DNA from 2 places in the Pseudoalteromonas sp. MBR-15 genome. Region 2 is predicted to be linked to the other one. Evidence: riboswitches for the same ligand, from Rfam matches in the RefSeq annotation. Region 2 holds a riboswitch; the other holds the start of a gene.
What was found. Region 2 has a riboswitch for lysine ahead of lysC (lysine-sensitive aspartokinase 3). Riboswitches for the same ligand answer to the same signal wherever they lie in the genome.
Positions count from the first base shown of each region.

Region 1: linked by a shared signal. The riboswitch ahead of dapA (4-hydroxy-tetrahydrodipicolinate synthase) and the one ahead of lysC (lysine-sensitive aspartokinase 3) in region 2 are both predicted to bind lysine.

Region 1 covers NZ_JBRJHH010000011.1:80,367-96,616, reverse strand. Annotated here, with positions in the region: gene ACSSVW_RS15090 (glycoside hydrolase family 97 protein) at 1-1,039, shown strand, start outside; gene ACSSVW_RS15085 (cysteine desulfurase-like protein) at 1,097-2,338, opposite strand; gene ACSSVW_RS15080 (2OG-Fe dioxygenase family protein) at 2,349-2,981, opposite strand; gene ACSSVW_RS15075 (autotransporter outer membrane beta-barrel domain-containing protein) at 3,345-4,286, opposite strand; gene acnB (bifunctional aconitate hydratase 2/2-methylisocitrate dehydratase) at 4,505-7,102, opposite strand; gene ACSSVW_RS15065 (OmpA family protein) at 7,716-8,786, opposite strand; gene ACSSVW_RS15060 (protein adenylyltransferase SelO) at 9,257-10,669, opposite strand; gene ACSSVW_RS15055 (DNA-3-methyladenine glycosylase I) at 10,678-11,373, opposite strand; lysine riboswitch at 11,556-11,751, shown strand; gene dapA (4-hydroxy-tetrahydrodipicolinate synthase) at 11,889-12,773, shown strand; gene ACSSVW_RS15045 (2,3,4,5-tetrahydropyridine-2,6-dicarboxylate N-succinyltransferase) at 12,788-13,528, shown strand; gene ACSSVW_RS15040 (PLP-dependent decarboxylase) at 13,528-14,733, shown strand; gene ACSSVW_RS15035 (succinylglutamate desuccinylase/aspartoacylase family protein) at 14,739-15,857, shown strand; gene ACSSVW_RS15030 (phospholipase A) at 16,143-16,250, shown strand, end outside.
Region 2 covers NZ_JBRJHH010000002.1:412,975-429,224, forward strand. Annotated here, with positions in the region: gene sbcB (exodeoxyribonuclease I) at 1-9, shown strand, start outside; gene ACSSVW_RS04900 (hypothetical protein) at 114-917, shown strand; gene ACSSVW_RS04905 (NAD(P)-dependent oxidoreductase) at 983-1,864, opposite strand; gene ACSSVW_RS04910 (glutathione peroxidase) at 1,984-2,499, shown strand; gene ACSSVW_RS04915 (2-hydroxyacid dehydrogenase) at 2,465-3,448, shown strand; gene ACSSVW_RS04920 (sodium-dependent transporter) at 3,612-4,937, opposite strand; gene ACSSVW_RS04925 (4'-phosphopantetheinyl transferase family protein) at 5,086-5,826, shown strand; gene lysC (lysine-sensitive aspartokinase 3) at 5,803-7,182, opposite strand; lysine riboswitch at 7,264-7,436, opposite strand; gene nhaD (sodium:proton antiporter NhaD) at 7,522-8,769, opposite strand; gene ACSSVW_RS04940 (hypothetical protein) at 8,918-10,192, shown strand; gene ACSSVW_RS04945 (condensin complex protein MksE) at 10,195-10,740, shown strand; gene ACSSVW_RS04950 (AAA family ATPase) at 10,740-13,526, shown strand; gene ACSSVW_RS04955 (DUF4136 domain-containing protein) at 13,691-14,242, shown strand; gene ACSSVW_RS04960 (TonB-dependent receptor plug domain-containing protein) at 14,424-16,250, shown strand, end outside.

The DNA.
Region 1 (16,250 bases), on a different contig from region 2:
TTGGGATGGCGACTGGTTCTATAACGGTGATGTATTTAGTTTTACCAAACCCTATGACGACTTTGATATTGCAGAGCTTACTCGCTACTCCAAAGAGAAAGGTGTACAGCTAATTGGTCATCACGAAACCTCGGGGAATGTCACTAATTATCGTAACCAAATGGAAGATGCCTTTGCACTGTATGAAAAATCAAACGTAAGCCAAGTAAAAACGGGCTATGTTGCAGACGGTGGCAATATTAAACGTATTGATGAAAATGGCATAGTGCGTAAAGAGTGGCACGATGGTCAATTCATGGTGAATGAATACCTTTATAACGTGAAACTTGCAGCAAAGCACAAAATCAGCATCAACACTCACGAACCCATTAAAGATACTGGCTTACGCCGCACTTATCCAAACTGGATTGCACGTGAAGGCGCGCGAGGCCAAGAGTTTAATGCTTGGGGCACACCGCCTAATCCACCGGAGCATATTCCAATGCTTGCCTTCACACGTATGTTAGCGGGACCAATGGATTTCACCCCTGGTATTTTTGATATGGGGTTCAATGGGTTGGGTGCTGATAGTAATCGTCCACAAACAACACTTGCAAAGCAACTGGCGTTATACGTAGTACTGTACAGCCCTATTCAAATGGCTGCTGACTTACCACGCAATTACTTAGCAAAACCGGATGCGTTCCAATTTATTCAAGATGTGCCTACAGATTGGCAACACAGTATTGCGCTGCAAGGTGAAGTAGGTGATTACGTTGTCTTTGCACGCAAAGAGCGTAAACGCGATCACTATTCAGGCAATGACTGGTACCTAGGTGCAGTCACTGATGAAAATGCACGTACACTGCAAGTTAAACTCGACTTTTTAGAGAAAGGTAAACGCTTTGAGGCGCAAATTTACCGTGATGGCGATAAAGCTGAATGGGTTAACAATCCCTACGACTTAAAAGTAGAGAAACGCATTGTGTCTGCAAGCGATAAACTCACTTTAAAACTTGCCACAAGTGGTGGTGTCGCGATTCGTTTTAAAGCGCTGTAAAAGAAAGTCACAAGAAAATGATGCTACAACCATATTGTAGCATCATGTTTAAAGGTATTAATTTATTTTTAATAACTGATCAAACAAATCGAACACCTGATCAAGCTCTTCAATTGTGTTGTAATGCATACAACCAATACGCACTACACCCCCCGTGTCTAATACACCTAATTGCTTGCATAAACCTTGTGCATAAAAGTTGCCATCCCATACACAAATGTGATGTTTACCTAAAAATTCAGATACAACACGCGGTTCAATGCCTTCAAAGATTAATGCAAAGGTTGGAGTACGCATTGATAAGCGCGCAACGTCATTAATACCAAACAATTTAATACGTGAGTAATCGGCTAAGCGAGTTAAGAAATGCTTACTGAGCGTCATTTCATGTTGTTTAGTAATAGCAAAAGCAGCCGCTAATTTTTCTCGGCGCGAATGACTATCATCCAACTCGCTAATAGCAGCAATGTAATCAACGGCAGCAATTAAGCCAGCTAAAGCTTCAAAGCTTTGTGTCCCCGTCTCCCAACGGCCTGGGATGACGTCTTTCGCGGGTTCTACTTTATACGGGGTGAAACCTTCTAAATGCTCACGCTTACCGTATACAAGACCCAAATGAGGACCAAAAAACTTATAGGCAGAGCATGCTAAAAAGTCACAATCAAGTGCTTGAACATCAATCAGCTCATGCGGTGCAAAGTGAACTGCATCCACGTATACAAGGGCACCAACAGCATGGGCAAGCTCGACAACACGTTTAATATCGTTAATTGAACCAGTGGTGTTTGATGCATATGTCACGGCAACGAGTTTTGTCTTACTTGATAATAAACTCTCAAAATGAGCCATATCTAAGCTACAATCGGCTTCGTTAATTAAAGCCGTTTTAACTAATGTGCCTTTATCTTCAGCTGCTTGCTGCCAAGAGGATACATTTGAGTAGTGATCTGCGTTAGTGACAATAATTTCATCATCAGCAGTCCAATCTCGAGAAATCGCACGGCTAAAGCTAAACGTGAGGCTTGTCATGTTAGCACCAAACACGATTTGCTCTTTAGAAGGCGCATTCAGTAAGTCTGCCGCTGCTTGGCGAGCATCGGCCATTAGCTCAACAGTTTTATCACTTGAGAAAAAAGCACCGCCTAGGTTTGAGTTGAAATAACCTAAATACGCACTCATGGCACTTAAAACAGACTGCGGTACTTGTGAGCCACCGGGACCATCTAAGAAAACTGGCGATGTACCAGCCACATTTTGCATTAATGCCGGAAATTGACGACGTAATTGCGTTAAGTTCATCGTATTTTCCTTACGCAGTTAGCACGAAGCAATCAAGGTAACCCTCTTTGCTTGCATCTAATTTATTCATTGGTGTTGCGTTGTGCCACACTTCACGGTCATTAATGAGTGCGAACATGCCGTCTTTAATTTCCATTTTAAAGCAAGGCTCAGCTTGTTGATTCTCGTAAACAAGTAGCTCACCGCCTTCGAGGTTTTCATGTGATACACCACAGACACATACATGGTCGAAACCATCTTGGTGAACCCCTTCAGGTGCAGCAGGTGTGTCACTGTCGATCGCAAGCATTCTAAATTGATGAATTTCAATATCACGGTCAGCACTGATGCCGGTCATTTCACGGAATTGATTAACAATTTGCTTCATGCCATCACTGGCTAATAAGCTGTCTTCAAGATTCTCATAGGTACGCTCTACATTCCCTTGAAACGTATTGATTGAATCATCTTGAACAAATGCTTTTGTTGGTTGTAATTTTAATTCGCCATCAACCACTTTAATTACCGAATAGCGACGTTTACGAAATGCACCATCTGCGTATGGGTTAGCGGGTAAATTAGCAAAAGAAGGCTTTACTGCGTCAATATGTGATTGGCTTACAAAACGAAGTTGTAAAAGATTCTGGTTGTTTAATGTAGTCATAAAGATCTCGCCTTAATACGTTGAGAATATTGACGAGGATTTTAATGCAATTGATGAGGAAATTTTGCGTTTTTATGTAAACACAACCAGTCTATTGTTTAATTTTAAGATCGTTTTCATTCTTATTTTAGAAGTTTAATCTAAAAAAATAAAAAGTGCTGAAATACACCGTTTAAGCTTAGGGTACCTATTTCAAACCGCTAAATAACAAGACAATGTAAAGTTGATAAAAAGCCACAGCGAACCGTGGCTTTTAGTTTACTCAATAAGTTATGGTCGTCGTATCTGAGACACTTACAAATTCACTCGCGTAATCTGCTTATCGGAATGTACAGTCTCATTAAAAAAGTGAATCACCGAGTATTAATAGCTCCATTGTAAGCCTAATGCAAACGATACATTACTGTATTCAACTTCAGGTACACGAAGGCGTTGACCGTTTTCTAGATTCTTGGTCACAATATCACGTGACTTATACTGAGCATCGATTCCACCAATCAATGCGATATGAGACAGTACTTGATATCGCATTCCTACCCGCCCCATAACACCCCAACCATTAAAGCTATCAGTGAGTGTCGAGGTTTCAAATTGCGTATTCTGAATCTCAGAATACATAGGTGTACTTAATTCAGTTTCAATATACCAACTATATTTATTAAAACTCTTTTGCAAGCGACTATCGTAACGCGCTCCTATGGTCAGCAAGATCCCCATTTGATCTTCAGAAACCGAAATAACCGGACGTAACTGCAAAGCATAATCCTGCTGCTCTCCTGTATTATTACCTGAATTCATACCGGGTAATGTAAATCGCGCGGGATTATTTGGATCATCTGATAATGCGATTAATGCTTCGTCGAATGCTGTTGCACCGGGTTGTACAAATGCAAAATTCGAACGCGTGAAACTAGAAGTAAAAAACTTTGTCCCTAGTGTAAATTGCACTGTTTGAGAAAAATTATACGCCCCCTTAAAACCAATTTCATTCGCTTTCGTTTTAAATGCATTTTCTTGAATAGCACCAAAGTCATCCATGTACCACGTCTCAGTTTCAATTTCTGTGGATATTGTTGCAGCACTTTCAATATAAAAGCCCCAGTTATCATCGATACCTGTGTATGAAATTTGCCGTACGGCAGGGTTTGTTACATCAATAGATTGATTAAGTTTCCCAAAGCCTGCAACATCATTTAAAGTTTCGCTGTAGCTAATTGTTTCGAAACCTACTCTAACTTCACTAAAAGAGGGGTTAACTGCCAATACAGAACTACTAAATGGGAGTAGAAAAAGGAGTGCTTTCATTATTCAGTTCCTTGAAATACAGAGTCTGCGTCGCCAAGAAATAGATGCAGCCCTTCCTTGGTTACACTTTTAAACATTAAGTTACACTAATTAACTTTTTACATTAATTAGTGTAGACAAACGTATTAGCATTTCAAATAAAACTGAACAAAAAGTTAATAAAAAAAGCCCGCATATATAATGCGGGCCTTTTACAGTAAAACTCAATTAGTTACTTATTACACAGCTTGCTGAACAATTACTTGATCTGCCTTTTTAGTGTATTGAGGCATACGGTGGAAGTTCAGGTAGCGATAAGTATCAGCTGCTGTTGCGTTGATCTTATCTGCGTACTCTTGATATTCAGCCGGTGTAGGCAGTTTACCTAGAATTGCAGCAACCGCTGCAAGCTCTGCTGATGCTAAGAATACGTTTGCGCCAGTACCAAGACGGTTAGGGAAGTTACGAGTAGACGTAGACACAACTGTCGCCTTATCAGCAACGCGTGCTTGGTTACCCATACATAATGAACACCCTGGAGTTTCAATACGTGCACCTACACGACCAAAGATACCGTAGTAACCTTCGTCAGTAAGCTGATCTTTATCCATCTTCGTTGGAGGTGCAACCCATAACTGAGTTGGAATACGACCGCTGAAGCCATCAAGAAGTTTACCCGCAGCACGGAAGTGACCAATGTTAGTCATACAAGAACCGATGAATACTTCGTCGATTTTCTCGCCTGTAACGTCAGACAGTAAACGTGCGTCATCTGGGTCATTTGGCGCACAAAGAATAGGTTCTTTGATTTCAGCTAGGTCGATTTCAAGTACGTGTTTGTACTCTGCATCGGCATCCGCTTCCATAAGCTCTGGGTTCGCTAACCACTCTTGCATTGCATTAATACGACGTTCGATAGTACGAACATCACCGTAACCTTCAGAGATCATCCACTTAAGCATGACAATGTTTGACTCAAGGTATTCAGCGATAGATTCTTTAGAAAGTTTAACGGTACAACCTGCCGCTGAACGCTCAGCTGACGCATCAGAAAGCTCAAATGCTTGCTCAACTGTTAAGTGCTCAACACCTTCGATTTCTAGTACACGACCAGAGAATTCGTTGATTTTACCTTTCTTCTCAACAGTTAGAAGACCTTCTTTAATACCGTAGTAAGGGATAGCATGTACTAGGTCACGTAATGTGATACCTGGCTGCATTTCACCTTTGAAGCGTACTAAGATTGACTCAGGCATATCAAGTGGCATTACACCTGTTGCAGCTGCGAATGCTACCGCACCCGAACCTGCTGGGAATGAAATACCTAGAGGGAAACGCGTATGCGAGTCACCACCCGTACCTACGGTGTCTGGTAATAACATACGGTTTAACCATGAGTGGATTACACCGTCGCCTGGACGAAGTGATACACCGCCACGGTTCATGATGAAATCAGGAAGCGTATGATGAGTGTTTACATCGATTGGCTTAGGGTATGCTGATGTATGACAGAAAGACTGCATTGTTAAATCTGCAGAGAAACCTAAACATGCTAAATCTTTAAGTTCGTCACGTGTCATAGGACCTGTTGTATCTTGCGAACCAACGGTAGTCATTTTCGGCTCACAGTATTGACCAGGACGTACGCCAGGCATGTTACATGCTTTACCAACCATTTTCTGTGCAAGCGTAAAGCCTTTGCCAGAGTCAGTAACAAGAGCAGGTTTGCGGAAGATATCTTCTGCTTCTAGACCTAGAGATGCACGCGCTTTGTCTGTTAGACCACGACCGATAATAAGTGGAATACGGCCACCAGCACGCACTTCGTCAAGAATTACGTCTGATTTTAAAGAGAACGTTGAGATAACTTCATCAGTACCGTGACGCTTAACCACACCTTCGTAAGGGAAGATATCGATTTGGTCACCCATGTTTAGTTCATCAACAGGTAATTCGATTGGTAATGCACCAGAATCTTCCATCGTGTTGAAGAAAATAGGCGCGATTTTACCGCCTAGACATACACCACCAACACGCTTGTTAGGTACGTGAGGGATATCATCACCCATGAACCAAAGCACTGAGTTAGTTGCAGATTTACGCGATGAACCCGTACCAACTACATCACCAACATACGCGAGCGGTAACCCTTTCGTTTTAAGCTCTTCTAGTTGTGAAATTGGACCAACTTCACCAGGCTTGTCTGGGTTGATACCGTCACGCTCGTTTTTAAGCATAGCTAAAGCGTGCAGTGGGATATCTGGACGAGACCATGCATCAGGTGCAGGTGAAAGATCATCAGTGTTTGTCTCACCCGTTACTTTGAAAACAGTAACAGAGATTTTTTCAGCAACGGCTGGTTTATTTACAAACCATTCTGCATTTGCCCAAGACTCGATAACTTGTTTCGCGAATTCGTTACCAGCCTTCGCTTTTTCTTCTACGTCGTAGAAAGCATCGAACATTAATAATGTGTTTGATAAACCTTTAACGATAATTGGCGCTAACGCTTCGTCGTCTAAAAGTTCAATCATAGGTGCGATGTTGTAACCACCTAACATAGTACCTAATAGCTCTGCCGCTTTTTCTTTTGATACTAATGGTGAGCTTGTTTCACCTTTTGCTACTGCCGCTAAAAAGCCAGCTTTGATGTATGCAGCATCGTCTACGCCTGGTGGTACACGATTAACAAGAAGATCAACGATAAACTCTTCTTCACCTGCAGGTGGGTTTTTAATTAGTTCAATAAGATCAGCCGTTTGCTGAGCATCTAGTGGCGCTGGTACGATACCTAACGCGGCACGTTCTTCTACGTGTTTACGATATTCTTGTAGCACAATATTGCCCTCTTGGTGACGTGAGAGTACTCGGTAGTATTAAACTAAATACAATCATTACCCAGTACTTATAGTATTCTGACGGTTAATTATAAAGCTTTTAAGTATAGATGAAAATCCATGCTGCGGTTAGGCACTTTATATTCACTATAAATAACATGAATAGTGGTAGAAAAAAAAGCTATTCAAATGAATATTTATTAACTAAGAATCATTCCTATCTGCTTTAGCGGTCATTAACAGTGCGTTTAACCCTATTCGCTTTATTAAGCGCATTATTTAAAGGCAAGAAAATCTCGATAATAACAAGACAAAATTTTGTCTTTTAGCTGCTTTTAGCAATTGCTTTTGCATCGCTCTACCAGCTCAATCAATGCAGTCGTAAATCAGACATTTTTAACGCAGGTAGCGACTGGTTTAATCACTCAAAATAATTGGTATTAACGCAGCTAGCGACAAATTTAGCACCTCACAATAGTTAAGCGTTATTGTGAACTGGGGTAGGTATTTTTGCAGATTGGCTTAACGACTTATCCTTATGAGCACACTATTTTAACCATAAAAAAACCCAGCACTTGGCTGGGTTTTTAAAATTAGTCGCAAAGGTTAATTATTAACGCTCTACTTTTACACGCTCAATAACGCTTACGTGTGCTTCTACACGACGGTTTTCAGCATGTGCTTCAGCTGTATTAGCTGGGTTTTTAAGGCGCTCTTCACCTAAACCAACAGTCGTTAGACGCTCTGCATCGATACCATCTTCAATAAGTTTCTTAGCAACGGCATCAGCACGTTTCTTAGATAACCACTTGTTGTAGTCAGCTTTACCTACAGATGAAGTGTGACCTTCAAGTAGTACTTTAGTGCCTGGGTGCTCTTTTAAGAAAGCAGCAGCTTTAGCGATGTCATCTAAGTACTGTTGAGACACTTTAGATGTGTTGTTAGGGAACGTGATTAGTAAGCTCTTCGTTACTTCACGGTCTTCATATAATGTACAACCCGTGCCGTCAACTGCATCAGTCATCGGTGTGTTAGCACATTGGTCGTCAGCATCAGGGATGTTATCACCATCGCTGTCTACAGGCTCAACAGCAACAGGAACAACTGTTGGAGCTGGCTCAACTGGCTCAGCTGAAGATTCTTGAGCACCAAAAATGTAGCTTAAGCCTAATTTAGCGCCTACATCTGTATAACCACGGTCAAGACCTTGGTATAGAGACGTTTCAGCGTTAAATGCGAAATTGTCAGTGAAGTAATGTTGGTAACCAGCACCTAGGTTAGCGAACATTAGGTCTTCGTCAACTGCATCAAGGTTTTTCAAACCGAAGATACCGTAGAATGGGCCACCACCGAAGTGATATAAACCATCGATACCGTAACGCTTACCGCTTTCTGAACCGCTCATAGTCGTGCCGTCGTTCAGAGCTACGCTGTAATCAAAATCCATATCAGCATACTCAAGACGAGCGCTCCAGTAATCGCTGAAGCGATAACCTAGCTCTAAACCCCAACCTGTAGAGTCATCAACATCTAGGCCACCTGGCGCGAAATCGCGAACATTTTCCCAAGACGCATCATAGTAGTCGCCAAATGCACCGATATAAAAACCTTGTTTTTCGGCTGCGAAGCTTGATGCACTAGTTGCAGCTAATGCTAAAGCAATAGTAAGTGATTTTAATTTCATTGTTTCCTTCCCATTTTCACAATTAAAATTGTAGCTAAGTCATCCCAGCTCAATCAGTTTAAACAGAGTAGTCGACTAATAGTTAATCAAAACTTAACACACTCGGTACAGAACAAATATCTTGCCGAGTAATTTCAGTCAATTACCCATAATAATAGGTTATCTAAATAACTTTGCATAACAATGCCTTTAGATCGCTTTGTTAAAATCAGACAAAAGCTGCTTTTTCCGCCTAATTTACTGACCTCAAAACCGATTAAAGTCCATTCCCAATTACACTATTATATTGGTTATTTTTAAATCAACAAGTTGAAAGCAACTTTATTTGTAAATATTCGTTAAAAAGCAAAACTTTAGTGCTATTTTATTGATATAAATCATATCACTGGCAGCTACCTTGCTCAATCGGCGAACACTTAGATTTTAAAAAATGAGCATTTACAGCTGCAACATATTGTGCAACATCGCCCTTAAGTACCACAAAAAGTCTGGTAATGACTATCCCCATCATGAGGGGGCTGGTACCACGCTGCTAATCGCTCTTCATAGCTATACGGGTTTTCTAAGACTTTCAACAACTCACCTATCGATGAACTCGTGCCCGTTTGCTCATATTCAGTCAAGATCATTTCAATATTATGATTACGTGGAATGACTGCAGGATTAACAGCGCGCATCACTCCGTAACTTTCACCCGAAGTTCTTAACCGCCATTTACAAAGCCATTCTTTTAAACTACCCGGGAGCGGGAAATCTGTTCGTAATGATTCTGTCAGCGCATTAAATGTGTTCGTGTAATCAAGTTTATGTTGTTTCATCAAAGTGAGTAACTCTGAAACTAATGCTTGATCGCCTGCTTGCTCGCCATCTAAACCTAACTTTAGTCGCCACATGGTATCAAATGCCGTGTTAAACTTAGCAGCAAAGCCATTTATAACCGCTGATAATTCACTGAGCGCACGTTCCTCATCTTTAAAAAGCGGTAATAAGCTTTCTGCAAGACGCGCGCAATTCCAATTTGCAATAGTTGGTTGATTACCAAAAGCATAACGTCCTTGGTGGTCAATAGAGCTAAAAACCGTTTCTAAATCAAACTGATTCATCATTGCACACGGGCCATAATCAATGGTTTCACCACTAATTAATGTGTTATCTGTGTTCATCACACCATGAATAAACCCAATTCGCATCCAGCCCACAACAAGCTCAACCTGCTTATCGATTATCGCCGCTAAAAAGTCTGTAATACGCTGCTCACCTTCACTTTTAATATCAGGAAAATGACAACTAATTGCGTATTCAACTAACTTTTCAAGTCCTTCAATATCACCCTGAGTTGCTAAATATTGAAATGAACCAACACGGATATGGCTATTCGCGACACGCGTTACAACGGCACCGGGTCGTGGGGGTTGTCGGTAAACAGTTTCTCCAGTCGTTACAACAGCAAGGCAACGGGTAGTTGCAATATCTAAGGCCGCCAAGGCTTCACTCATGATATATTCACGTATGGCAGGGCCTAGTGCACAACGACCATCTCCCCCACGCGAAAAAACCGTTGCACCTGCACCTTTTAATTGCAAATCCCATAATGCGCCATGTTTATCTTCAATGGCACCAAGCAAGTGCGCACGACCATCCCCCAAACGCGGCGAAAAATGACCGAATTGATGACCCGAATAGCCAAGCGCTACAGGCTTCACAGCGTTATCTACCTCTGAGCCACTTAAACGTTTTGCTAAAAACTCAGGGTCAGTGCTAATGTCAAACTCGCGGGCTAAATTAGCATTAAATAGCAATAAGTTCGGGTCAGAAACCGCTGTTGGGGTGTCTTCAATTGCTAACAGATCACTAATGTCTGTATATCGGGTGTGCAGTTTCATATTATTCCTTAGGGTGTTGCAATGCCTACTCGGTTATCACCCACTCCATAAGCAACTAATTGACTCAGTGCTTGCAGGCTATAACCACTTTGCTGCTGTAGTTCATTGAAAAAGTTCTGCGCCGCTTGCTGTGATTTTTTGGTCTGCAATCCCCCATCAATGAGCTGATGAGCACGAAGATAACTTTCCACATCTCGCGAGAGCAAAAAGGTATCTTTTGCCATCGCGCGCAACGCATAAGGGCCGGTGTTCCCGCCTAAGCGTGCGCCATGCTTCTTCAAGTAAGCCCATAAACCAATAATGTTGTCGCTGGGCCACTGTGCAATAAATTGGCTAAAGCTTGCATTTTTTTCAGCGACTTCATGGATCATGTAAGCATTTTCAGGGATTGTTTGCACTTTTTTGAAATTGCGAATAATTCGCTCATCCATCGCTTTTTGTTCGAGCATATCAGGTGGCATCATCAATAGTTTTTCGACGCTAAAGTCCCAAAATACTTCACGAAACCCCGCCCATTTATTATTGATTACAGACCAATAGAATCCACTTTGAAATACCTTACGAGTGAACTCCTCCAACCATAAATCATCCGCTATGTTAGCAATATCAGCATCATCGAGCGGGTTTGATAACAGTGCATGTAGCATTTCTTCACTGCCTTTTCTTTTAACGGCTCGTTGATAAATGTCGGTAAACTTTTCCATCATTCTTCCAATTCGTCTGCTTCGTTCTAAGTGTACGTAAAAACGAAGTTATACGTAACCCGATTGCTTAATTGGTCAATAAAAAACAAATCCACCGCCTTGACACCTAGAAGGCTAAAATGCTTTAATCAGCGCCAATACCCTATTTCATTATGTTGGCTTTAACGTTAAAGCGAGCATAAAGGGCTGGAAGAGGTGCGTTATTCAGGTAGCGTATGGGAAGAGCACAGACTCTGTTGATCATACGTGAGGGGAAATTAACGCCGAGAAGTAACACCGTTTGTGAGGTGCTTATTTCGGGCGACTGGGCTGAATCCCAGCGACTGTCACCAACAATAGCAATGCTATTGATAAGTTTGGTGGAGAGCTTCTGGTCTTAGTATAATAAGGCCGTCGCGTCTTTATTATTTTAAGCCCATTCGCTCTTCGAATTATACCTTGTTCGAATGACGACATGCGGCTCCATTCAATTGCTTCCGCACTGACTCTTCGAATACCTTATAAGTTCGTGAGAGATGATCAACAATTTTGATTTAAACGACTATCCATTATGGACAGCGCTAATCACGCCATTTTCTGAATCTGGCGAGGTAGACTACATCGCCCTTGAACAGCTTGTGGCTGAACAACAAGCTGCCAACAATGGTATTTTATTGCTGGGCAGTACCGGTGAAGGGCTTGCTCTTTCACTCAAAGAACAACAAGCCATTGTTGAGCACGTATGCCAGCTAACCCCTAGCGTACCGCTTATGGTTGCCGTTGGTGGTATGAACCTTAAGCAGCAAGTTGCGTGGGTCGAGTACTGCAATCAACTGCCTATTCATGGCTACTTGTTAGGTTCGCCACTGTATGCAAAGCCTGGCGTTATTGGCCAAACTCATTGGTTTGAAAGCTTACTAAATGCGAGTAAACACCCATGTATGCTATACAACGTACCTGGACGCAGTGCTGTTGAGATTTCACCTACCGTCATTAAAAACCTCGCCGATCATAAAAACCTGTGGGCACTTAAAGAAGCCAGTGGTGACATCGGCAAATTTGAAGGCTTTAGAACGGCCTCACCTAAGCTCGCCATTTTTAGTGGTGACGATGCACTGATGCCATATTTTGCGCAAGCGGGTGCTAAAGGCTTAGTGTCAGTGGCGGCGAATGCATGGCCAAGTCAAACTCATGAGTTTGTTAAACGAAGTTTAAGCGGTCAACATCCCAATTTATTCACCGATTGGTCTAGCGCAATTCAAAGCTTATTTGCTGTCGCAAACCCAATTCCCGTAAAAGTACTGATGCACCTGCAAGGTAGAATAAACACCCCGCAATTACGTCCACCGCTGACTCATTTAGAGCTTGAGCATACAGACAGCATCACCCACGCAAACAACACAATTTTATCTTGGAACTAAAAACAGGTTTTATCATGAGCTGGTTAGCATTATTAAATAACTTAGAATCGGGCACAGTACGTGCTGCAACACAAGACGAGAATGGCAACTGGCATGCCAATATTGAAGTAAAACAAGGCATTTTAGAGGCCTTTAAAAATGGCACAAACACGGAGTTTCCTGGTGGATTTGTTGATAAACACAATTTAGCCCCTCAAGGCTTTGCCGCAGATGCAGGTGTGCGTATGGTCCCTGGCGGTAGCAGTGTTCGCCGAGGTGCGCACGTTGCTAAAGGCACGATCATTATGCCACCCGCGTATGTAAACATCGGAGCATTTATTGATGAAGGGACTATGGTCGATAGCCACGCTTTAGTAGGGTCATGTGCACAAGTGGGTAAAAATGTTCACCTGAGCGCAGCGGTTCAGTTAGGTGGCGTACTTGAACCAATTGGTGCCAGTCCTGTGGTTATTGAAGATGATGCATTTATCGGCGCAGGTTGTGTGATTGTAGAGGGCGTTGTTGTTAAAAAAGGCGCAGTGCTTGCACCGGGAGTCCGCTTGTCTGCGACCATTCCAGTCTATGATTGCGTGAACGAGCGCCAATTAGAAAAAGGCGAACCAATCCCTGAGTACGCTATTGTGATCCCAGGTTCTCGCCCTGCTTCCAATGCATGGGCTCGCGAGCAAGGCCTCAGCATGTCATGTGCGCTCATCGTAAAATACCGTGACGAACAAAGTGACGCGTCATTGTTATTAGAAGAGGTTTTACGTTAATGAGCTTTTTGAGCACGCCCATCAAGCAAGCAGTTGAACAAGTTTCAGCGCACCTTGATACGCCATTTTTTATCTATGACCTTGATAAATTAACGACACATTTAAAACAACTCACAGCCCAAACCGATGTGAAACTGTGGTATGCCGTTAAGGCTAATCCCCTGTCTCGCATTATTCAGTGTTTAGACAGTGCGGGGTTTAATTTTGATGTGGCGAGTAGAGGTGAACTTGAGCAAGTACTTGCTCAAGGCATCAATAGCGAGCGCGTGCTCAACACAGGGCCAGCAAAGAGCCCTGCACAAATTAGTCATTTTATTGCGCGAGGTGTGCGTATTTTTGTCGCCGAGAGCATTAACCAAGTCCGTTGGCTAAACGAGCAAGCCACAAAAGCTAACTGCCAACTGCAAGTATTATTGCGTGTACAACTTCGCTGGCCAGACAGCGAAAAGAACCCGCTTGGTGGCGATAGCCTCACTCCTTTTGGCCTTGGTTGTGAAGAGTGGCACGCGCTTAATGTCAATGACTACCCAGCACTTAAGGTTGATGGTTTGCATATTTTTCAGTGGGGCAACATGCTCAGCACTGACAAACTGGCAGCGCTTTGGCGCGCTATGATCCAGCCATTACAGCAACTAGCACGTGCATTACGGATTGAACTTAACATACTCGATTTAGGGGGCGGCTTAGGCATCCCTTATACTCAAGATGCCAGCCGATTAGACTGGTCAGCACTTATCGAGACCCTTGCCAGCATTAAAGCTCAAGCCGGTGTAGCAGAACTTTGGATGGAGTTAGGCCGTTATGCCGTAGGTGAATGTGGTCATTACGCAACACCTGTGGTTGAGCGAAAAGAAAACTATGGCCAACAGCAAGTGATTTTATCGGGCGGGATTAATCACCTGCTTCGTCCTGCGGTCACAAACCAAGACTTCCCAGTTACAGTATTGCGTGAATCACAGGCTTCACTGACAACAATGACACTCTATGGTCCACTTTGTACCGCGCTTGATTGTTTAGGTGAACATACATTAGCGAATGACGTAGATGAACATGACTGGCTCATATTCAGTCAATGTGGTGCTTATGGTTTCACAGAGAGTATGCCGTACTTTTTATGCCATGAACTTGCTGCCGAATACGTCATTGAGCAAGGCAACATTGAATGTATCCGCAGCGCTGAAGATGCCAGCTATTATTTAAGGTAATCACCATGAGTAAAGATTTAATTAGCCAAGAAAACATTGTCGTCGGCGAAATTGCGAATGGCTTACCATTGACCATCCCAGTCTATCGCTTAAAAGGCGATGGAAGTGGCCTAAGCGTTTACATTCAGGCCAACATGCATGGTGCAGAAGTACAAGGTAATGCCGTTATTTACCAGCTACTTGAACAATTAAAAACGCTTAAACTGCGCGGTGATATCACACTTGTCCCTTATGCAAATCCGATTGGCTGCAACCAAAAGTCGGGGGAATTTACATTAGGTCGTTTTGATCCCATCACAGGGACCAACTGGAACCGTATGTATCGCTTTAACAACGCGTTACCTGCCCAGATTGCAGAGCAGCATGCATCAAGCAATGAAGACACGATCAGAAGTGCTCTTAAAGACGCGTTAGTCGCAGATATCAATGCACAACTAAACGGCCCAGATTACAGCTTAACAACGGGTAAACGTATCGCGCTCAACTTACAAAAGTTGGCACATCAAGCCGACATCGTATTAGACCTTCACACAGGCCCAATCTCAAGCCAGCACCTATATTGTCCAGAGTATGCCAAAAACAGCGCACAATACTTCAATATTGAACATGTATTGCTCATACCTAATGACTTTGGAGGTGCGATGGATGAAGCAAGCTTTTGCCCGTGGTGGTCTTTATCTGAAGAGCTTGCTAAATACGGACGCGAACTTTCAGTACAGGTCGAGGCTTTTACTGTTGAGCTTGGCAGCCAAGAAAAAATTGATTTGAGTGCCGCCCTTGAAGATGCACACAGTATTTTAAGCTACTTGACTCATAAAGGTGTATTTGTTGATGCCGCGTATCAGCCTAAAGCGATGACTCGTTACGGTTGTATGCTCGATGACTACATTGCTTACTACGCCCCGATGGGCGGTATGGTCGAGTACTTAGCACCGTTAGGCGGTCATATCAAAGCAGGTGAGCCGATAGCCCATATTTTACGTATGGAGCGCTACTTATGTGAACAACCACTGCAAACACTCAGTTTTGATAAAGACGCGATTGCAATATTGCATTTCGCATCAGCGAGCGTAAACCAAGGTACTGAGCTTTATAAGTTCTTTACCAATGTCTTTGAGCTGTGATTAAACCCAGAGCTCATTCCTTCTCATTGCGTGAGAGTCAACGGCCAACAGGATTCTATCCAAAGGCCGTTATATTAGAGCCCCAAGCCTAGCTTGGGGCTCTCTATTTACAATAGCGTTTAACAAGTCCTCGCCTCTGTCAATTCCACCTTACCTAAGCCGTGTTTAAACTCGCCGATTAAGGGGTAGAGATAACATTTGTCCACAATTCAGTACAAGTTCACGGCGAGTTATGTAAAAATCACTATACTGATCACACTTCTACATCTATTTAAAGGAATCGCAATGGGATGGCGTATTTGGCTAGTTGCCGCGAGTTTATTTTCTGTACCTGTTTTAGCCCAAACCGAAGAGCAAAATACGAATGAGCAAGATGATGCGCTCGAATTAGTT
Region 2 (16,250 bases):
AGTATGTAATATAACCATCAATTACCATGCTTTTTGTGAAAATGGCACCTTATAAGATTAAACCGTTTATACAAAAAGCAATGCTCTAACATTATATAAATAAAGGAATATTTATGAAAAAAAGTATGCATTTTACCCTATTTGTCATTTTATTCATTGGCATAAGCCATGCCTACTCTTTTGAATCCAAAATGGATTTCGAAACTTACATACGCGCTTGTATATATAAACCTGATGCTAGCTATATGGGTCAGTGTAATGAGAGGGGAATAGATTACGAGAAGATTGATACAACACTTTATTCTGAAAATAATGATTCAATCTCATTTTCTACAAATGTCATTAAATCTAGGTCAGTTATATTTAAACAGTTCCACCATGACTTTATAATTAATTGTAATGCTTGCTCAGCACCAACAAGTGTTTCTGATACTTTTAGTGCCTTCACTCGCTTTAAAAAAGCTTTTGAATCAAGTGCATTACATAGCGCATTTACTTCCACAGTTGTAACCAGAAATAACCGCAATACCTCAGAGCCAAGTGTGCAAAACAATGGAACAAGTTTCAGTGAAGACTTCAAAAACTTTGCAAGCGGAACTATAGATTTCAAAGATGTATTTGCATCCTTGTTTGATAGTGGAGACCAAAATATCGTCTTAGTAAAAGACAGTCGCGGCGAACCTTTTGCACTAATAGAGATAAAAAATGGCAAATATAGCTTAGTCGCAGATTTAACGAAAACAGTTAAGAACTCAGATGGTTCAACACTCTTCAATGCAAACCTAAGTACCAGTAATACACAACCTTTTGTAGATATTGTCTATGGGGGCTCACTTAATATAGGCACTCATTGTAAAATTGCCTTTACGAGGGCTGAAAATGAGCAAAGATTAGTCTCGCAAGTTAGCTGCTATTAAAATAGTTTTTATAAGAGTTCACATGTGCCTAGCAATGCTAGGCACTATTTATGACCAATACCCCATTACTTTTTATGCAATGCCTCAATACGTGCTAATAAACTAGATGTGTCGTATCGGCCGCCGCCTAAGGCTTGTACATCGGCATAATACTGGTCAACTGTTGCCGTCATAGGCAACGTTGCGCCGTTCGCTTTTGCCTCATCAAGAGCAATGCCTAAATCTTTACGCATCCAATCGACTGCAAAGCCAAATTCGTACTCACCTGCCCACATTGTTTTGTAGCGGTTTTCCATTTGCCATGAACCTGCGGCACCTTTAGAAATTGTTTCAATTACTTTTTCACCATCAAGACCAGCTTGTTTAGCAAAATGAAGTCCTTCTGCTAAGCCCTGCACTACACCGGCAATACAAATTTGGTTCACCATTTTGCAAAGCTGCCCTGAACCTACTTCACCTAATAGTTGGCTAAAACGACTAAAAGCAGCCATGACAGGTTGCACAACACCAAAGTCAGCCTCTGCGCCACCCACCATCACAGTGAGAACACCATTCTCTGCACCAGCCTGACCACCAGACACAGGGGCATCTAAAAACGCAATACCTTGTTGCTTAGCTTTAGCACCCACTTCACGAGCGACTTCTGCTGAGGTCGTTGTATGGTCAACTAAATAGCTACCGGCTTGCATGCTAGCCAGTACACCATTTTCGCCGTACACCACTGAGCGTAAATCATCGTCGTTACCAACACACATAAACACAATGTCAGCGTCTTTTGCCGCTTCTTTTGGCGTTTCGCTGTAGTGACCTTGATATTCTGATACCCACTTTTGTGCTTTTGCTGTTGTGCGGTTATAAACAGTCACGTGATGACCTGCGTTAGCAAGATGACCCGCCATAGGGTAACCCATGACACCTAATCCGATGAAGGCGACTTTCATTGACATAAAACTGACCTATTTGAGTGATAAATTAGTAACAATTTCATTATCTCAATCGAATAACTAAAAAGCGAATGAAAAAGCGTTCATTAATTTTAAGTAAGTTAAAAACACACAGGTAAAACATGGATAGTATATATCGTTTTAATGCCCAGCTTGCGTCTGGTGAAAATTTTAGCCTTGCGTCGCTACAAGGCAAAACCACTCTTATTGTTAACATTGCCAGTAAATGTAATTTTTCGATGCAAATGGCAAGTCTCGAAAAACTTTACAACACATATAAAGACCATAATTTTACTGTGCTGGGTTTTGCCTGTAACCAATTTGGTCATAATGAGCCACTCGAAGGTGGAGAATTATTAGCGTATTACCAGCAACACTTTAATGTAAGCTTTCCTCTTTTTAATAAAGTGCTCGTTAATGGGCCTGAGGCGCATCCGTTATTTAATTATTTAAAATGCCATACACGTGGAATTGCGCAAAACCGCGCAATTAAATGGAATTTCACCAAATTTCTTATAAACTCAGAAGGTCAACTCATTGCACGGTACGCCCCGCGTACCAAACCTGAAACCCTCAAAATGGTGATAGAGAGTAATTTAAATGATAAAGCTGGCCTTATTCAGTGCGCAAAAATATGAGAAACCCTTCTTTGACAATAACTCAACTAATTACAGTGAGTCTGTTTCTCTGAGCTTCATTGAGCAATCACTGAATATAACAACCGCACCATTAAGCAAAGGTTTTGATGCTGTATGCGTGTTTGTTAACGATACCGTCGATAAACACGTCATTTCTGCTTTAGCGAACGATGGTGTTAAAGCCATTTTATTACGCTGTGCTGGCTTTAATAATGTTGACCTTGAAGCCGCCAAAGAGCATGGAATAAAGGTTTGCCGCGTACCCGCTTACAGCCCAGAAGCAGTTGCAGAGCATTGTATTGCGCTCATGTTGACACTTAATCGCAAAACACATAAAGCATTTAATCGCGTTCGCGAAGGCAACTTTGATTTAAATGGCTTACTCGGCTTTAACCTATTTAAAAAAACCATTGGCATTATCGGCTGTGGTAAAATTGGCTTAGCACTGGTAAATATTTTAAATGGTTTTGGCGCTAACGTTTTAGTGTGTGATCCTAAAGTAAAAGCAGGGCCATTTACGCTATGTGACTTAGATACCCTACTCACGCAAAGTGATGTCATTTCTTTGCACTGTCCACTAAATGAGCATACCCATCACTTAATTAATGAAGCTGCATTTGAAAAAATGAAAGAAGGTGTCATGTTAATCAACACCTCACGCGGTGCGCTACTAGACAGTAAAGCCTGTATCAATGCGCTAAAATCAAAAAAAATTGGCTATCTGGGGCTTGATGTTTACGAACAAGAATCAGAACTGTTCTTTAAAGATCACCGTGAAGAAATTATGCAAGATGACATTTTTTCTCGCTTAGTCAGTTTCCCAAACGTACTTGTTACAGGGCACCAAGGTTTTTTCACTCAAGAAGCCCTTAACGAAATAGCTTGCACCACACTGCAAAGTGCTAATGAGTTAAGCCAAGGCTTGCCACTGACTAATGAAGTTATTTAAATGCGCTTAATTCTATGCGCTTAAAATAGTTCTATGCGCTTAACTCTATGCGCTTAAAATAACTCTATGCGCTTAAAATAGCTCTATGCACTTAAACAATAAGGGCGTAAGGTTTGCGCCCTACGCCTTTTAAACAAGTGACTTTCGAATTAAGCTGATAGTTTTATTTCAACAGCGCCACATTCACGAACACTGCGGTCATCAGTAACGGACACACAAAACGAATGTACTGAGCGAACCAATAATGTGAGCCACTCGCCACTTGGTGTAATTTGTTACCACGTTTCCATAACCAACCTACAGTAATGAAATAAAACAGCCCCATCAGCGGTAATTGGTATTGTGTTAATACCATAATCACTAAGCCAAATAACCAATCAAAGTTAAGAATGATCAAAGATGAAGCAACAAACACAACTAAGGTTACAAATAACGTGGCTTGTTTACGCTCAATGCTGTGATTTTCAACTAAAAATGCGACAGGAATTTCAGTTGATGAAATAGTTGAGGTCACCGATGCAATCGACATCAACACAAAAAACAACAAGCCAACCAGTAAGCCTACTTGCCCCATAGTGCTAAAAAGCTCAGGTAATATTGCAAAAATTAATTGCCCCTCACCGACTAGCTTACCATTACTGAATACCTCAACGCCGTTGTGCTGAGCAACAAAAATGGCAGGAATAATTAATAACCCTGCTAAAAATGCCACACCCGTATCAAGCAATGCAACCGTGCCTGTTAGTTTTGGTAAGTTGGCGTCTGGCTTTAAATATGAGCCATATACCATCATACACCCCACACCTAACGACAATGAAAAGAACGCTTGCCCCATCGCGGCAATAATTAAGTTTGCATCGAAAATTTGACTAAAATCAGGCACTAAATAAGCAGCAAAGCCATCCATTGCGCCATCAAGGGTGGCAATATAAGCAATTAAAGCCACCAGCAACACTAACAATAGTGGCATTAAGCGGCGTGACCAGGTCTCGATACCCGATTTAACCCCTTTTAAAATAATACTGGCTGTTAAGATAAGCATGAGTGGCGTAAACACAAAATTGCGCGCCATTGAATCACTGTGTAAAAAGTCACTGAGCTTAGCTAAACCAAAAAAGCTAGCGATTGGTTCTAGCGCATATGCGAGCATCCAGCCTGCAACAATCGAATAAAAACTTAGCATCACAATGGCGCCAAAAAGGCCTATGTAACCCGCTGCGGCACCGACTTTTGGCGAGGTATCTTGCCATGCACTTGATAACGCTTTAACAGGATTTGCTTGCGCTTGATGACCTAAATACAGTTCGGTGTACAAGGCTGGAAGCGCTAATAAGAAAATAACAATAAAATAAACAAGTAAAAATGCACCGCCGCCATGGTTTGCCGCTTGCGTTGGGAAACCCCAAATATTACCTAAACCTACTGCCGCACCAGAAGCGGCGAGAACAAAACCAATACGACTTTGGAAGCCGTCACGAACTTGTGCCATACATCTACATTTCTGTTATTATTTTTCCTCATTAAACCATAATTACAGTCAACTGCGTAAACAATTTGCGTTTGTGTGTGCCTGCAACCGTGCATTTGCTGTAAAAATAAACAAATCTAATTCTGAGTATATGCGAAAGCCGCAAACCATGAGCAGTCACTATTTTTCTAACACTTTAAAAATTGATTCAGCAGTAAGTTCTGCTGATAAACAGATCGTACTTGTGGATGCTTCACATATCGATATTAGTGCCCTGCCGGTTAGTAAATTACTCAGCCAGTTTGAGCAAAGCGTACTTACAAAGCGCAAAGTACAAGCGGCAAAACAAGAGTACATTGCCACGAGGTTAACACTTAAGTATTTATTAAAACTCAGCGTTCCAGCATTTAAAAACACACCTCTTTGCGACATTTCAAGCCAATTTGATGACTCAGACAGCAAGCTTAAACTACACACGCCTGAGGGTGAGCCCATTTGGGCCTGTTTATCGCATTCGCGTGGTTTTATCGGCGCAGCACTCAACCCTGAGCAACATAAATTTGGTTTCGATATTGAACACTGCACAAAAACACGCCCCTTTGTAAAACTTGCCAAACACTTTTATCACCCAGAGGAAGTCAACCTAATTAGCGCCTTTAACGATATAAACGAGCAAGCTGGGTGTTTTTTTAGAATTTGGACACTCAAAGAAGCGTTGGCCAAAGCAACTGCACAGCCTATCGCTAAGCTCTTGAGCCCAAATGTGTTTGAGGAAATTGAAAAACATAGCTTGACCGCATCAAGCCGAACCGTAAATGATTTTGATATTAGCGTGGTGGTACAAAAAAGCACTGACTGGCAGTGCTCTTTTATGACATTTGACGACTTACGCCGCGTTTTGGCTTTCTAATAAACGACTATGAATAGCTTGAACAACAAGGTCAGACTCACTCTGCTCAACTAAAAAGCACAGGTTATGTTTACTTGCACCATGACAGATTAAGCGAATATTAAAATCACTCAATACCTGCATTAAGTTAGTTTCTTGCTGACGCAATTGAATTTCTGAACCAATTAATGCCACCAGCGTTAAGTTATTCTCAACCGATACATGACAAAATTCAGAGAGTTTATCTAAACAGGCTTGATCAAGCTCTGGGCGTGATGCGTTAGGTGCGTTATCTAAGGTAATTGCCACACTGATTTCAGAGGTTGTTACTAAATCAACCGAGATATTAAACTCACTTAAAATAGTGAAAACACGCGCTAAGAAACCACTGGCTAAAAGCATTTCTGGGCTTTTAACCGTTAAAAGAATTTGGTTTTTACGCTGTGTGACTGCTCGAATACCAGGCTGCTCTGACTTTTCTTTTTCAATCCATGTGCCCCCTAATTGCGGTTCACGGCTTGAGCCAACAAACACGCTAATATGGCTGCGACTTGCCGGTAAAATAGTCGCGGGGTGCAATACTTTTGCCCCAAATGTTGCCATTTCAGCTGCTTCGTCAAAGCTTAGTCGAGCAATAGGCGTGGCTTTTACACATAAACGCGGATCTGTACTGAAAATACCCACTACATCAGTCCAAATATGCACACTTTTAGCGTTAATTGCTTCTGCAAGCAATGCCGCGCTGTAGTCAGAACCACCACGGCCTAACGTGGTTGTTTGGTTGTGCTCATCACTGCCAATAAAGCCTTGGGTTACCACAACTTGTTCTGCTAATAAGGGCACTAAATGTTTTTGTGCTGCCGCGGCTGTTGCAGCAATGTTTGGGGTAGCTTTTGCAAATTGACTATCTGTTTTTAAGACTTTACGCACATCAAATCGCACAGCATCTAAGCCCTGACCACGCAGTACTTGAGTAAATAAATAAGATGACAAGCGCTCACCATAGCTCAGCAGTTCATCTTGCTCAGCGGCCGATTTAGCCCCTGCTGCTGCAAGCGTTTGAAATGCTTTTAAGGTTTCATCAAAGCCATGAGCTAAATCGGCATCCAGCGACAGCTCAGCTAAAATATTTTCTTGAATAGCAATAACACCTGTGATGTGTTCATCGCGCTGTGCTGCGCTTAAATCACCTTTACACAGTGCAACTAAATGATTGGTTACGCCCGCACTTGCACTCACTGCAACAACGCGTACTTGATTATCTGCACAGACAATTTCTGCACAACGACTCATGGCGTCAAAGTTAGCTACACTGGTGCCACCAAATTTTGCAACTACATAATCTGATTTCGAGTTGGCGGCTAATTGGGTATTCATGTCGTCTCCTTTTGTGGGTAACAATCCACATTAATTCAAGAAGAACTCGGCAAGGGGTGCTTTGATAAAAAAGAGTAGTCCACTGCCAGAAGCTCTCCACCTAGTTTGGTGACAGTTTTGAGGATTCAGCCCCATAAACCGAAAAATAACCGCGACGACCGATTACTTTCCTCGGCGAGTACTTCCCTCTTTAATGGTCATTGGCAATCGTCACCTCACATTAAATACCTAAGTATCGCACCTCTTCTGAATGTTAAGTTAACACCTGGTTAAAATAACAAAGCCTGCTATAAAAAGCAGGCTTTGAAACTTATCGTTTAGACGTCTAGCTGTCAAGTATTAAATAAAACTTCCCGCTAGGTATGAGCCATAATAACCCGTTGTATAAGCTATTAATAAATACAGCGACATTTTTAAATAACTCATAAACGTTAATGCTTTTACTTTACTCATTGCGATAATACCCGCTGCAGAGCCGATAATAAGCATTGAGCCTCCGACACCTGTTGCATAGGTAAACGATAACCATTGCTGAGGGCTCATGACAATATCGGCTTTCAGTAATGCAGCCGTTAGCGGCACGTTATCAACCGCAGCCGACAACAAGCCCATTAAGTAGTTTGCATACTCAGGCGCCATAAGCTCATATAAGTGCGTAAATTTAGACAGCATACCCACTTCTTTAAGCGCACCTACGAGTAGCAATACACCCACGAAGAATAAGAGCGTGTCGTATTCAATTTCACGAATATAATCAATAATTTTTTTGTTAACGTCTTTCTTGCGCATTAAAAATTGCGCCACTAAAAACATTAACGACAAACCAAATAAAAAGGTTAATAGTGGTGGCACACTATAAAGCACACTGAGTGTTAGGGTTGCGATAATCGTCGAGAAAAAGATCACCGCAATGGTGATGTCGGTCTTTTCTATGCGGCGGGCAGCTTGTTTTTCGAATACGACATTCCCTGACATCCCCGTAGATAGCATAACAGCCAATAGCGCCACACTTGCAAGTGAAGGCACAATAAGCAATAACAAGTTACCGATGGTGACTTTCTCATCAAGGAAAATCATTAAGGTCGTTACATCACCCGTAATAAGTGATACCCCACCAGAGTTCACACTGAATACAATGAGGGTCGCGTATTTTATTAATTTTTTTGGATCAAGCTTTAGCGACATCACTACTGCAAGCGAAATTAATGTTGCTGTGATATTGTCGGAAATAGAAGAAAACAAAAACGCAAAACCACCAATCAAAAACATCAGCTTTCGTTCGCTGATTTGATTTGGCATAATTTTGTGAACAATATTTTGAATAAACCCTTTCGAGTTTAAATAAGCGACAAAGGTCATAGCAGCCATTAGGAATAACCACAAAGTAGCAATTTCTAAAATATTGTGATCAAGTTGATGTTGTATAGTTTCTGGGCTTTGCCCATGAATTGGAGAGATAAACAAGATAATCCAGCATAAAGTGCCAAAAAAAAGCGTCGTTTTGGCCTTGTTTACATGGATAATATCCTCTATAACGATAAGCAAAAATGCCACCGCTATCAGGGTTAGGATAAGTGGGGTTACCATGGTGTTTGAACAACCTTTATAAAAATGTAAAAATTGTAAGTCGAGTGTTTCGGCGCGGATTCTAGCAGCATCTAAGTCATAAAACTATTCTCAATTACATAAATTACTACTAAACGCTAACACCAAAATTTTGATTTACTGGAGCCGTATGATCCCAGCTAAAAAGTTATTAAATACCCTTACAGAGCATTGGGGGGTGTTAGAACTCTTATTTAAACGTTTTAAGATGGCTGATTTCAGCTTAAAAGACGTACAAAATGCGATAAAACAAAAACAGCCAAGCTGGTCAAATGAACGCATTTATAAAGAAACAAATCGTTTATTGAATCAAGATATTATTATTCCACTGGCAAAATCTTCGCAATTAGAAATCAACCGCGCAATTGCTGACTTTGCAACCTTTTTATTGCAAGAAGAACATTTGGGTTTAGCACAAGAGATCAACGTATTAGTCGATGACTTAGCACGCTTGGGCAACCGCTTAGCAAAAGCCGGAGAAATTGAAGATTACGACGAGCTGCGTCGCTTTAGCCGAATTATGGATGATCGGGTTCGCAAAATAATGAAACTGTTTAGCCATAACGAAAACGCTATTTTAAATATTGTTGAACAAGCTAAAGCTAATAACGCAGTACAATCGCTCCAAAAACGCTATCAAGCTGTTATAGAAGCATTTGACGAATACATAGAGCCAATGCTTGAAATGGTTGATATACGCGGCGATTTCCATGCTTGTTTTAACACCATTGAAACGCAAATAAGCCTTCAGATTGAACAAATTGATCGGCTCGGAAAATCATACCAAGACAAACGCATGCTTGAGCAACTTCGAACGCGTATTTTAGAAATGCATTTAGTGGGTCGCGAAAGCCTGCGTAAAAGTGCTGATATGCTAATGCCACTGCGTGAAGAGCTGCGCCGTAATAACTTAATCACCCGCCAAGCAGCGAAAGTACTTGGGCTTGTGCGTAAAAATGGCGTTGATAACATGCTGAGCGCCGTGCAACCTAATTTTGTTTCTGATTCACAACGCTTTTCACTTGGTCAACAACGCCATATTATCGCCTATATGGCAGGTTTAGTTGACTTTGAGCACGATGAATACGAGCTACCAGAGCATCAAGATGTGCCGGCGTACCAAAGCCCTAATATCCCCGATTACAACGATGTAAAATCACAGTTTAAAAAGCGCTTCAAAAAGGCCACTAAAAAGTCACAACCGCTGCTTAGTTTCTTAGATGAAAGCTACCCCGACCTTGACGCTGACGAAATGCTGTTTTTATATCAAAAACTCATTAGCGATGGCGACCTTGAAATCAGCCAAAGCCAAGAAAAAGTAAAAATAAAGATTGCCCAGCAGCACTTTTCACTCTACCCGTTTAATTCATCGCCTGCTGATGACAAACAAGCAACAGAGCAATAACTATGACAGATATTAATTTAGATGATTTAACACATCTACAAGCGATTAATAAAAAGCTCACCTCAGGCTATCACATTAGCGAGCAAGACACCTTAATGTGGCAAGAGCTTGATCAACACATTGATGCTTATCGCGCCCTATTCAATGCACTCGGTCATGATTTACAACACGATAGCCGTGGCTATTACTACTTTGGCAGCGATGAAAGCACACCTAATATGGGCAAGATCTCGCGCGCTATTGCACTGACTATTTACATTTTGATTGAACACTATGCCAACACAGGTAAAGACCCGATGCGTGCTTTGTTCGACGAAGTTAATGACTTAGAGCTCATGCAAACCCTTGTGCAAATTAATAAACATTTGTTTGATCAACTTGAAATTTTCTCTGGCTCAGATTTACGTAAAGATGTGTATCTACGTATGGTGCGCTTAGGACTTGCCCGCGAAGTTGAAAACGGCTTTATGCTACAAGCCCCTATTTATCGTTATATCGATGCATTAATGGAAGTAAACGAAGAAACCTACCTAGGAGATGACGAATAATGCAAAGCCAAAGCCTATACGGACTCAGTAAGCTTGCGCTATTAAATACCGCTGGCTATGCAAAATGCGTGATCCCGCTTGATAAGAGTAGCTCGATTTGTGCCCCTAACAATACCGGGAAAAGCTCTGTTATTAATGCCCTGCAGTTTCCGCTAATTAATGATTTACGCCTTACCGAGTGGGATGGTCACGATTTAGATGAAACCCGAAAGTTTTATTTTTCATCCGACCAATCATATATATTACTTGAAGCCGACTTACCAAACGGCCCAGTAGTCATTGGGGTTGCTGGTTTGGGTAAAATTGCAGGGTTCGCACATCAGTTTTTTTGCTATCAGGGCAAACTACACCTTGACCATTACACCCAAGGCAAAACTATTGTTAAGTTCACTAAGCTGTTTAATCATTTAAAAGAGCAAGGATTCAATCCTATTGAACTTAAAGCACAAGAGCTCAACGCCCTTTTAACTGGTGGTGCGACGCCGTTTGATGGCGATATCAATTTAAAAATGATCCCGCTGAATAACGTACAAGACTCGGCAATTTACAAAGAAATCTTCCGCCGTATTCTTAACTTGCACAAGCTCGGTGCCAGTGATGTTAAACGCTTTATGCTGCGTGTGTTTGAGCGTCATATGTCAAACTCTCGGGTAGACTTTTATGAAGTATGGCGTCGCTCATTCGACAAAGTAAACCGTGCCAAACGCGAGTTAAAAGCCCTTGAATCAATGCAAGAGCCTATTGCAGCCCTTGAATCTATGCTTGAAAATCAAACCGTATTAAAAGGTAAACTGGCTGCGTACGCACCTAAGATTGACCAAGCTTTAATTGACTTTGAAAGCTATCAACAAGAGCAGCTAGCAGAGCTCAATATTGCCCTTGAAGATATCGAGCACGAAAAACACGAATTTGAACAAAAGCAACAGTTATACATTCAACAGTCTCGCGATATTGAGCGCAAACAAACGCAAATTGAGCAATGGTTTTTAGACTACCGAGCATTAAAATCTGAGTTTGAACTGGTTAATAAAGCCACTTTAAAAGTTAGCCTTACCCAGCTTAAGCAAGACTATGAGTCGCTGTCGCATTCATTAAACAGCGCACAAGGGCAAAGCTTACACACGCTTGATTACCGCATCAGCGAAACACAAAAGCAAATTAAAAGCTTAAAGCTGCAGCTGAAAAACTTAGAGTTCAACCTCTTTACTCGTATGCGTGAAGACTTGTCTTTAAAAGAGGTTGAAGAAATCTCGCGTATTCTCAATCCCGATATTCTCTCGTTTGCAACCACCAGCAATGGGGATGTCGAGATTACTGACGAAGATGCCTTTGGGGAATTTTTAGAGCAATTATCAGCCAACGTAAAAGGCGGTATTCTTACCCTACCGGGTGCAACGATTAAGCTCAAAAAGCTTAGCCCAGTGCAAATGCAAACTGGCGAAAACAAAGAGCAATTAACCGCACAATTAGCCGCACTTGAAAACTCATTAAAAGAGTTTAAACAACAGCGCGAAGTTGCTGCCAATGTCGCCCAAAAGCAAAAAGAGAAAGACGCGCTTTATGATGAGCTAATGGCCTCTGAAGAGGCGTTAAAACGCTTTGAGCAATTTGAAATCATGCAGCAATCTGTTGATGCGCAAACCCTGCTTAAAGAGCAGCTAAATGCTGAACGCGAACAAGTGGACGACTACCTACAAGATATCCAAAAAAACAGTGGGTCAATTAGTGATCGTCGTTCAATTATCAAATCGAAAAAAGATCTACTCGCCCGCCAAGCTGACCGCTTACGCCAAGTTAAGTCGGAGCGAATTGACCATACTCTCGATTTTTACTCGGGCAAAGTAACGCCGTACATGATCGAAATCAGCATTGATTTTGATAACTTAAGTGATCTCATTCATCATTTTAATAAAGATTGCCAAGAGCTGAGAAACTTTGATATCAACGTGCGCAATACCTACATGCATATTTACAATGCAGGAATTACAAAGTTCGATAACGAAAACGATGAGTTCACTAAGTACGAAAAACTAATAAGCGCGTTTCACAATATTGATAACGAACGCGATGCGGTTGAGCGCCAAGGCCGAGTTGCCCTTACCGAAGTAGCAGCCACCATTAAAGGCCTGCGTGAAGACCTAGATCGCCTTCGTCGCGAAATGAATAGCTTTAACAAAGGCATTAGTCAGCATCGTATTTCAAACTTACAAGCCTTTAAGATCAATGTGATCCCGCGAAAAATGTTGGTTGATAGCATCGACACCATTATCAGTACCTCAAACCAGTTTGAGCAAGGTGATACTCTCGATTTATTAAGCCAAGAGCCGTACAGTGAGTCGGCAGTAAACGAAGCAAAAGATCATTTAATTAAGCTCGCTTCAGATAAAGCGGGATTAACACTGACCGATTTATTTGATATTCGCTTTGAGGTAGTAAACCGTGCAGGTGAAACAGAGCATTTTGAAAAAATTGACTCTGCGGGCTCTAACGGCACACGTATAACAATTAAGTTACTATGTGGCATGCTGTTTATTCGCTACCTGTTAAGTGATCAAGAACAAAACTTATACCGTATCCCTATTTATATTGATGAAGCGGCGGATATCGACCCACAAAACCAAAAAGCAATAATAGAAACCGCATTGAGTTTTGGCTTTGTGCCAATTTTTGCATCTGTTAAGCCACAAGTGAGTTGTGACTACATCGTACCTATTCGGACAGTAAAAGATGGGGCACAAAACTGGGTCGATGAAAAAGACTGGATTGAGGTCGAACACAGCGCCTAATCACATAAATTAATAAATGATTCAGTCAAGGATGACTATATTTACATTCTATTACATTACTTTTTTTGAAATGTGCCATAGTAACTAAATAATCATTCAGTTGAATTATTTTTGTGTTATGTTATCAATCAAGTAGTGGAAATTTTTGCCAAGGAGCAAACAGTATGAAGAACTTATTAATCGCAACGGCTGTTTTATTTTTAGCGGCTTGTGCTAAAACCCCTGATTGGGATTACGATAAATCAGCTGACTTTAGCAACTATAAAACTTTCTCGTGGGTTCCTAACGCGAGCCTAACAAAGAATGTTGCAAACTACCAAATCAGTCCATTAATGGAAAAGCGTGTCCGCGAAGCGGTAAATGCTGAACTTGAAAAAAGTGGTATGCAACTGGTTGACGTTGCACAAGCTGATGTACTTATTAACTACCATGCATCAGTTGATACTAAAATCGATGTAGATACGTTTAATGTTGGTTATGGCGCACGCTGGAATTATTGGGGCATGGGCTACAACACGCAAACAACAACGCGTGAGTACGAAGTAGGCACATTAATTTTAGATGTTGTCGACCGCGCTTCTAACCAACTTGTTTGGCGTGGAGCTAAAGAAGGTCGTTTACAAAAGAACCAGTCACCAGAAAAACGTACTGAAGTGATCAAAGAAACTGTCGCGAATATTTTAAGTAACTTTCCGCCACAGTCAGTGAAGCAATAATTACATGTTTCGATAAAAGACCGCGATTAATTCGCGGTTTTTTTATGCCTAAATCAATGCTGGTTGGAGTGGTATAACTCAGTGATTCAGATACAATAGCCGCAATTTTGCAGTGGTTTGCCATGTTTATACGGTAATTAACCCCACTGCTCTCAACACAGTAATCATAAGAGAGTTTTAGATGGTACGAGCGGTACACTTCACACTTCCTGCATTATTCGTCACTTGCTCACTGTTTGCAGAAGAAGCAAACAACATTGAACAAATCACCGTTGAAGTATCAGCAACAGCCAATAAAGAACCTGTTGGCACCTTTGATGCGCCCGTTTCAAATTTAGAATACGACCCACGTGTCGACTTACAATCACGTAATATGGCTGAGGCACAAGCCGATGTGACGATACGGGGGGGTATTTTTGAAAATACCGGCTTTCGTGTTGGCAGCAGCACCTTATTCGATCCACAGTCAGGGCATTACTTTGCAGAAATTCCTATTGCACCGCAGATGCTAACAGGCCCAGCTGTTCTAACCGGTGCTGATAACGCTCTATATGGCATGAATAGCTCTGTAGGGACCGTTTCATTTGGCTGGCGACCTATTACAAGCACGGGGAGTGCTTCGTTAGGGGTTGGTAGCAATGGCTTTAACTTACAGAGTATTCATGCAGCGCACAGCCAAAAGCTTGAGAGCATGCCTGATTGGCGCTTAGGCTTTGAAGGTGAGTATTCGCATTCAAAAAGTGATGGTTCTATTAAGAATGGTGACCATGATTTTGAACGCGCATCGGCACGCATTCAACTGGCAAGTGACACTTCACAAACTGATTTAATGTTCGGTAAACAAGCAAAGTTTTTTGGTTGGCCCAACTTATACACGCCGTTTAATTTTAATGAAACCGAAGATCTTGAAACCACATTGGTAATGTTAAACCACAAACACTTGTACGGTGCGAGCAATACATTTGAAGTGACCGGTTATTATCGTAAACATAACGATCACTATGTATTATCACGTGAAAACCCCGCTATTTTTGAAGCTTTTCACGAAACAACGGTAAAATCACTGGGGTTATCGGGCCGCCACGCACTCAACACGGCATATGCAATTAACTACTCAGGGCAATTTATTGCAGATTCTATTGAGTCTACTTCTCTTGAAAACAACTTTACTTCACGCAATTACACGAAGTTAAGCGTATTGCCAGAATACACAACGGCACTTGCTACTGACAAACAGCTTACCGTGCGTGCGGGTGTAGCATTTGATAACACAAATCGTGATAGTTCAGATACCTCCTTCATTGCTGATGCGAGCCTTAAAGTTGTCAATCAAAATGGCAGTGAACACACGTGGTATGCGTCATACGCAGAGGCAACTCAAGTACCAGGTTATACAGCGATTGGTGGCAGCGAAACAGGTGGTTTATTCAGAAGTAACTACAACCTTGAGCGCGAAACGACCGACAACCTCGAGTTAGGCTTACTAATTGAAGAGCAAACTTGGCGCTTAGATTCAGCGATATTTTATCGTAAAGATAAAAACCTCACTGACTGGACCTACCGCTTTGATGCAACCTCAGCGCGTTTTGCCAACCCTGTTGATATTGATACTTTAGGGGTTGAGTTCCTAGCTAATAAGTCGTTTGACACCACCGAGCTTATTGCCAGCTACACCTATTTAGAAAAGTCCGAAGATTATGGCGCAGCGGATATTGATGCGAGTTTTTACGCCCTAAACTATCCAGATCACCGTGTAACACTCGGTGCAGTTTGGCAACCAATGGACGTACTTGAACTGCGTATTGATAATGAATGGCGTAAACAGCACAGCAATCGCCTGAGACGCTCAAGCGATGAAGCCTTCTTTACGCAACTGACGCTAAAATTCACTCCGGCTCAGCTTGAAAATGTGTTTATTACCTTAGCAGCAGACAACATATGGGATGAATCATTCGAAGAAGTCCCCGGCACTCCAGGACGGGGCGAGCAATACACACTAAGCGCTACG